Synechococcus sp. PCC 7335: one gene and its partner. The protein of the gene in region 2 interacts with the protein of the main gene of each other region in a pairwise test. Links are inferred from orthologs where the notes say so. Each region holds a gene or a part of one and is shown on either strand. Other genes may lie near its edges.

What was found.
Region 1: the proteins of ftsZ (region 2) and S7335_RS29410 interact in binary tests that used the Bacillus subtilis proteins (3 or more experiments, as listed by UniProt). The link is inferred for Synechococcus sp. PCC 7335 from one-to-one orthologs.

What each region holds. Positions count from the first base shown.
Region 1 is NZ_DS989904.1:287,789-291,085, reverse strand. Bases 192-3,162 are described here. They hold S7335_RS29410 (cell division protein SepF), read right to left. Parts: upstream 1,998-3,162; coding sequence 1,386-1,997; downstream 192-1,385. Other genes in these bases: S7335_RS01230 (YggS family pyridoxal phosphate-dependent enzyme), read right to left, coding at 2,607-3,162; proC (pyrroline-5-carboxylate reductase), read right to left, coding at 193-1,023. Also shown: S7335_RS01245 (DUF3086 domain-containing protein), read right to left, coding at 1-106; more of S7335_RS01230, read right to left, coding at 3,163-3,297. UniProt on the Bacillus subtilis protein: Cell division protein that is part of the divisome complex and is recruited early to the Z-ring. Probably stimulates Z-ring formation, perhaps through the cross-linking of FtsZ protofilaments. Its function overlaps with FtsA.
Region 2 is NZ_DS989904.1:1,073,096-1,076,204, reverse strand. The notes cover bases 258-3,040. They hold ftsZ (cell division protein FtsZ), read right to left. Parts: upstream 2,377-3,040; coding sequence 1,138-2,376; downstream 258-1,137. Other genes in these bases: S7335_RS04810 (cell division protein FtsQ/DivIB), read right to left, coding at 2,778-3,040; thiD (bifunctional hydroxymethylpyrimidine kinase/phosphomethylpyrimidine kinase), read right to left, coding at 329-1,141; S7335_RS04825 (hypothetical protein), read left to right, coding at 258-341. Also shown: more of S7335_RS04825, read left to right, coding at 1-257; more of S7335_RS04810, read right to left, coding at 3,041-3,109. UniProt on the Bacillus subtilis protein: Essential cell division protein that forms a contractile ring structure (Z ring) at the future cell division site. The regulation of the ring assembly controls the timing and the location of cell division.

The DNA of each region.
Region 1 (3,297 bases), 790 kb from region 2 along the record:
GTGTCGGTGTCGATGAAGCCGAACTAGGTGCTTCTGAAGTAGCCTCATCAGAAGCACTGTCAATATTCTCTGTCTCTTCGTAAGGAGTAGTGTCTTCTGTGGGCACGGTCTCAGGCCAATTATCTTTACACTTTCGGATGGGTTTTGATCAGACTGTCTTCTTAAGCTAGCGTTTTATTTGCTCGGTGACTTTTAGCTAAGTGGCTTTCCATTCGCAGGCTTACCTAGCTCACGCGATCGCGAACTGGCTGTTCGTACCGCCTCGATCAAAGCAGAGCGCAATCCTAATTCCTCTAGACAGGCAATGCCCGCAATTGTTGTTCCACCAGGACTTGTTACCCGGTCTTTCAACTCAGCTGGATGCATCCCTGTTTTCTGAATCAGCTCAGCGGTCCCTAGTACAGTCTGCAATGCGAGCTGATTGGCAATAGCCCGGGGTAAGCCAGCAGCTACCCCGCCATCTGCTAGTGCTTCGATCACGATTGCCACATAGCCAGGGCCAGAGCCAGAGAGTCCGGTGACCGCATCTAACATGGCTTCGGGTACCTTCACCACTTGTCCCATCGCCGCGAAGATTTTCTGAGCGAGATCACCGTGTTCGGTAAGCGTACGAGTCCCGAGCGCGATCGCTGTCATCCCACGGCCTACTGTAGCAGGTGTATTCGGCATCGCTCGCACGACAGGCCAGCCAGGCATTGCCGATTCCAGCTTAGACAGGGGCACCCCAGCTAGAATAGAAAGGACCAAAGGCGGTATCTCACAGCGCACACCTTGAAAGTCCTTAGAAACTATGTCAAAAACTTGGGGCTTGATAGCAAGTAACACAACATTACTCGCCTCAAGGACTTCTCGATTGTTATCTGTTGTCTTGATTGAATGCTGCTCGAAGAGTACCTGCCGGCGTTCGGGCGAAGGCTCACTAAGTACCACTTCTTCAGCGGTATACAGGCCCTGACCAAGAAGGCGGGATAACAGGGCTTCGCCCATCACCCCGCCACCGATAATGCCAAGTCTTACAGACAAGAACACAGCCCTCACCAAATTTCATCCATAGCATACCGCGAATAGCCACTACATCAGGAGAAGTCATCCTATTGGTAACAGCGCTTTTCGAAGTATCTAAGAAATAAAGTGATAAAGCTCTTTGCTTTGCCAGACTGTGTTGGTTTGGTTTTGTCAGCTTATAAGCTAGCCTCTATGAAATCTCAATGCCTATTAGGCCTATTATCTATGAGCCTAATCTTAGAGTGACTTTAGCTTCACTCTGTGATACTAGAGTGAAGATACTGAAGTTAACCAAGCACTGGACAAACCTATTTTTTAGCTAGTTTGTTAGCTAGCCTAGCGAGCAGTCAGCGCTAGGCTGGCCATAGTACTATGCCAGTCTATGCCATCCGAACGATTTGCTCAGTTGCAGTTGCCCATGCAGGCGTCGGTATAGCCTCGTGAGAGTCGTTCTCAGTTTCTTGGTCGATAAAACTATCTTCGCTTCTGGTCGGCATACTGACTTGAACACAGCTAGGCGTGAAGAGGAAGATACTCTCGCCGATACGTTCCTGATGGCCATCCATAGCGTAGGTACCTCCTGCGACGAAGTCAACAGCGCGTTGAGCTTGGTCAGGATCTATGATAGTCAAGTTGAGCACGACAGACTTACGCTCGCGCAAAGCCCGAATGGCTTGTGGTACTTCTTCAAACGTGCGTGGTTCCATCACCATCACTTCGGACATTCCATTTGTTGTACCGGGCATACCAATCACGTTGTTCATTGACACCATTCCAGATTCAGTAGATAGCACTCTTTCACGAATACGTCGACGGGCAGGACGCTCCATCTCCTCAATAGGCATTGGGGGTACGTGGGCTTCAGACTCAGTATTCTCTTCTTCGTAGAGGTTTTGATACTCATCGCCTTCTACTTCTTCGTACTCATACTCGTAGTCTGCTAGACCATTCAATCCAACAAAATCCTTAATCTTCCCAACTAGACCACTCATTAACTTTTGCTCCAACACGATTATTGATGACCTGGCATGACCCTACGCGGTAACTAGGTTATTAAAAGCGCTACGTAGAATTGTGTCAATAAAACTAAGTTCTTCTGAATGGAATTCCCTCTTTACTAGCAGAATGTAGTCCATTCATCGCTAACAATAGTTGTTAACGTGGCCTACCAACGAGCCTCTAGCTACTAAGGTCAGCTAACAAGAAGACCGCTGTGTCCAAGTGAGAATTCGTAAATGACAGAAGTTTTGATTTATAGCCAAAGGTAGTCATCAAAGTTGAGCTAAAAATAAATTATTAGGAATAAAGTCCTGGATTTCTTTCTACTTTGACTACTTTGGCTTATAAAATTTTTTCCTACATACGACTGTGACATTTACATGCCAAAACGTATTAGAGGATACCGGAGTTAGCTACTTAGTTTTCTAGAACACTCAATTTTAGAGTCATCAGCATTACGCCATGGTTTTGATAATATGTCAAGAGTTTTTTGTGCGTTCTTTGCCACGTTTAGAAAAGAGACGTTAGCCGAAGTGCTATAAGGCGAAGTGCTATAAAGCTAAGAGAGTTTAGAGAAGCGTAGTCACAAAGTGTAGTCAATTTTATCGCTGCCCAAACAGCCCGCGGCCAATCCGAATCATAGTGGCACCAGCTGCGATCGCCTGCTCAAAATCGCCAGACATTCCCATCGAGAGCTGATCCATCTTTATATTGACTAGCGATCGCCCAGCAATCTCTTGTGCCAACGCTGCACCTTTTTCAAAGATTGCTCGAACTTGCACATTGGTTAGTCCGTATGGCGGAATCACCATTAGCCCGCGAATATCAAGCGCCGATAGCTGATCTAGATCGGCTAGTCCAGACAAGAGTGTTTCTATTTCAAATCCAGTTTTAGCTGGGTCCGGGGCTAGCTTAACTTGTAGACAGCAGCTAGGTCGCTTACCCAAAGACTTCGCCTGTCGATTGAGCCGTGCTGCTAGCTTTAGACTATCTACCGAGTGAATCCAGTCGAAGTTTTCGACTACTTTCAACGCTTTGTTCGACTGGATATGGCCGATGAAGTGCCAAGTGATATCCGTAAGATCACTTAGCTTAGCCTGTTTAGCTATTCCTTCTTGCACTTTGTTTTCCGCAAATTCTCTGAAGCCAGCGTCATAGGCTTGGCGAACAATATCAGACGAGAAAGTTTTGGTAACACCAATGATTCGCACAGAAGGGGGAACCTGCTGCCGAATGTGAGCTAACCGAGCAGATAACTCGTCTTTTGATCCTAAATGAGACGGCCCAAGGGAC
Region 2 (3,109 bases):
CCGATCAGCTGATCGAAGCTTCTAGCTTGATGATAGATGAAGTAGATAAAGTAATCGGGCCTGCTGTTAGAAGTTGGAGCGATCAGATAGATGACTCACTAGAAGCTGGATTTCTCTACGTAGACCAGCATCTCACCCCTTGGATAGCAGAAGTGGCCATGCCTGTGACTCACACTGTTAATCCTTGGCTACAAAACCATCCGACCTGCGTAGGCTGCCGCAACTATCATGGGACAGTGTACGGCGATGAAATGATGGTCTGTGCAATGCATCCCTATGGGCCAGAAACTGATAGCTGCCGTGACTGGGAGTCAATTTGGCCTAGTGATCAAGAATCGTGACTACTTAGTAGTGGATAAAAATGTCCTACCGGTCCTTGGCCACGGCCGATCGAGAGTGCGTGTCTTAGCGCCTGTGTGACGTAGTGTTTGGCTTCAACTACAGCGGTGAAGGGCAATTTCCCTTTGGCAAGATTAGCTGCGATCGCACTAGAAAGGGTACATCCAGTTCCATGCGTATTCTTCGTATTCACTAGCTCAGTAGTCAAAGTCTCTAATTGCTGACCATCGAACCAAACATCTATCCCGCGCAGCTCGTTCTCGAAGCCACCTCCTTTGACTACCACAGTCTTCGAGCCGAGATCATGAATTTTTTTAGCAGCCAACTGCATATCGGCTAGCGTATCAATTTGCATAGCCGCTAAGATTTGAGCTTCGTAGCGATTTGGAGTCAAGACGGTCGCTAAGGGTAACAGTTGATTTATCAGCGCGGCGATCGCACCGTCATCAACCAGCTTAGCTCCAGCTCGTGAAACCATTACTGGATCAACCACTAGCTGTTCAACTGGCTGTGCCTTCAGATACTTGGCTACTGCCTCGATGATCTCCTGATTTAGCAGCATCCCCGTCTTAGCTGCTTGCACACCCATATCGCTAACAACTGCCGTGATCTGAGCAATCACAGCCTCAGGTGCCAACGCATCCACGCGACTAACGCCCATTGTATTTTGAGCGGTCACACAAGTCAGTGCGCTAGTCCCATGAACTCGATGAAACGAGAACGTACGTAAGTCAGCCTGGATACCTGCGCCGCCACCGCTATCAGAACCTGCGATTGTTAGGGCAACCGGGATCGCACTCATCGATTACGACGACGCTGTAAGAAATCAGGAATATCTAGATTGGGTGAAATTACTGGTGGAGTCTTCACTTCTTCGGTCGATTCCTCTTTTAGGGGCAAACTAGATTCTTCTAGAGAGAGGCCCGACGTGCGATCCATTGGTGTTACCTTGGAGCTAGCCATAGAAGGAATGCTGCGACTCTCCATACTAAAGCCTGTGGCGATCACTGTGATTCGAACCTCACCTTGCAAGCGGTCATCGATCACCGCCCCAAAGATGATATTTGCATTGGGATCTACCGACTCATAGATAATCTCAGCGGCCTGGTTGACTTCATGTAGGGTCAGATCGTTTCCGCCTGTGATATTAAAGACGACGCCCCCTGCACCGTTGATAGAGGTTTCTAGCAGTGGGGAGGAGGTCGCTGCGATCGCGGCCTCTCTAGCTCTAGATTTACCAGAGCCTACGCCAATTCCCATCAGCGCCGAGCCGGCATCAGCCATCACTGCTCTCACATCGGCAAAATCGACGTTAACTAGACCAGAGATAGTAATGATGTCTGAAATGCCTTGAACGCCCTGCCTCAAAATATCATCAGCCACTCGAAACGCTTCTTGCACTGGTGTTTGCTCAGAAATCACAGACAGCAGCTTATCGTTTGGAATAATGATTAAGGTATCAACACAAGCTTGCAGTGCCGCGATGCCGCTGTCTGCTTGAGACGTTCGCCGCCGACCTTCAAACGTGAACGGGCGAGTAATCACGCCCACAGTCAAAGCACCCGCTTCTTTCGCACACTCAGCCACGACCGGAGCGGCCCCGGTACCGGTTCCCCCGCCCATGCCTGCGGTAATAAAGACTAGGTCTGATCCCTCTAAAGCTTGAAAGATTTCATCGCGAGATTCTTCTGCCGCTTTTTGTCCAATAGAGGGATTACCGCCAGCGCCTAGACCTCTAGTGAGCTTCTGCCCAAGCTGCATTGCATTCGTTGTGCTTGAATAGGTCAGTGCCTGAGCATCGGTATTTACCGTCCAAAACTCAATACCTACCAACCCAGTGTCTATCATCCGGTTCACAGCATTACAGCCACCGCCACCGACACCGATCACCTTAATTCTTGCAACGCTGCTTGGTACTATATCTCCGTTCATCGGCTCTTCCGCTGACAGCGCACTGCCATTACTAGCTGCAGTAACTGATTGTACACCTGACCCATCGTTCGCATAAGAATCTGTGTGAAGGGATGCGTTATTCATAGGGCGAGCTGATATGTTTGTCTAACGTGTATAAGTAGAGGATAGAGTTAACTCAAGGAATAGAGTACAAGTTAACTAAGAGAAACCGACTGATACAACAGAGTTTTAAGAGTGCCAACGTCATTAGCCGTTACCTCTCGGCTGCCTTTTATGGTCTCTTTACCTAGCAATCTCGTTGGGTTGTTTCCTTCAGGAAAAGTTTATAGAGCTAGATAGCTAAGAATCAACGAACTTAAGCATAAGTATGAAATGGTCAATTTGGGTCAGCGCAACTCTAACCCATCAAGAAATTAGGAATAGCGCTCGACTGACTTTTCTTTCTCCGCACCGAATTGAGTCAACTATAAAGGAACTTGCTTAAAAAGCCAAACGTTGTCCTAACCTAGCTGCGTTCGGCAGTACTACAAGGATTGACCGGCCGCTTGTAAGGTTTCGATGACAGGATTTTTGGGGTCCTTGAGATCAATGAAGGCTACTTGCTCTAGATCGACTTTTTGGCTGAGCGATCGCAGCTGATCTAATGCCGCTAGCTGTGCTGCAAAATGATCCCCATACGCACCAATATGCACCAAGCCTAGCTCACTGCGCAAAATTAGATTGTTTGGATCACTCCAATTGATTGCTGTGATCTTAACAGGGCTACGCTGAATTTCATGATAAATCACTTGCCAGGTGCCGGCATAGCCAGGGCGCATTCCTTCAACTGTAAAAGTGGGGATCGCGATTTCTGCGC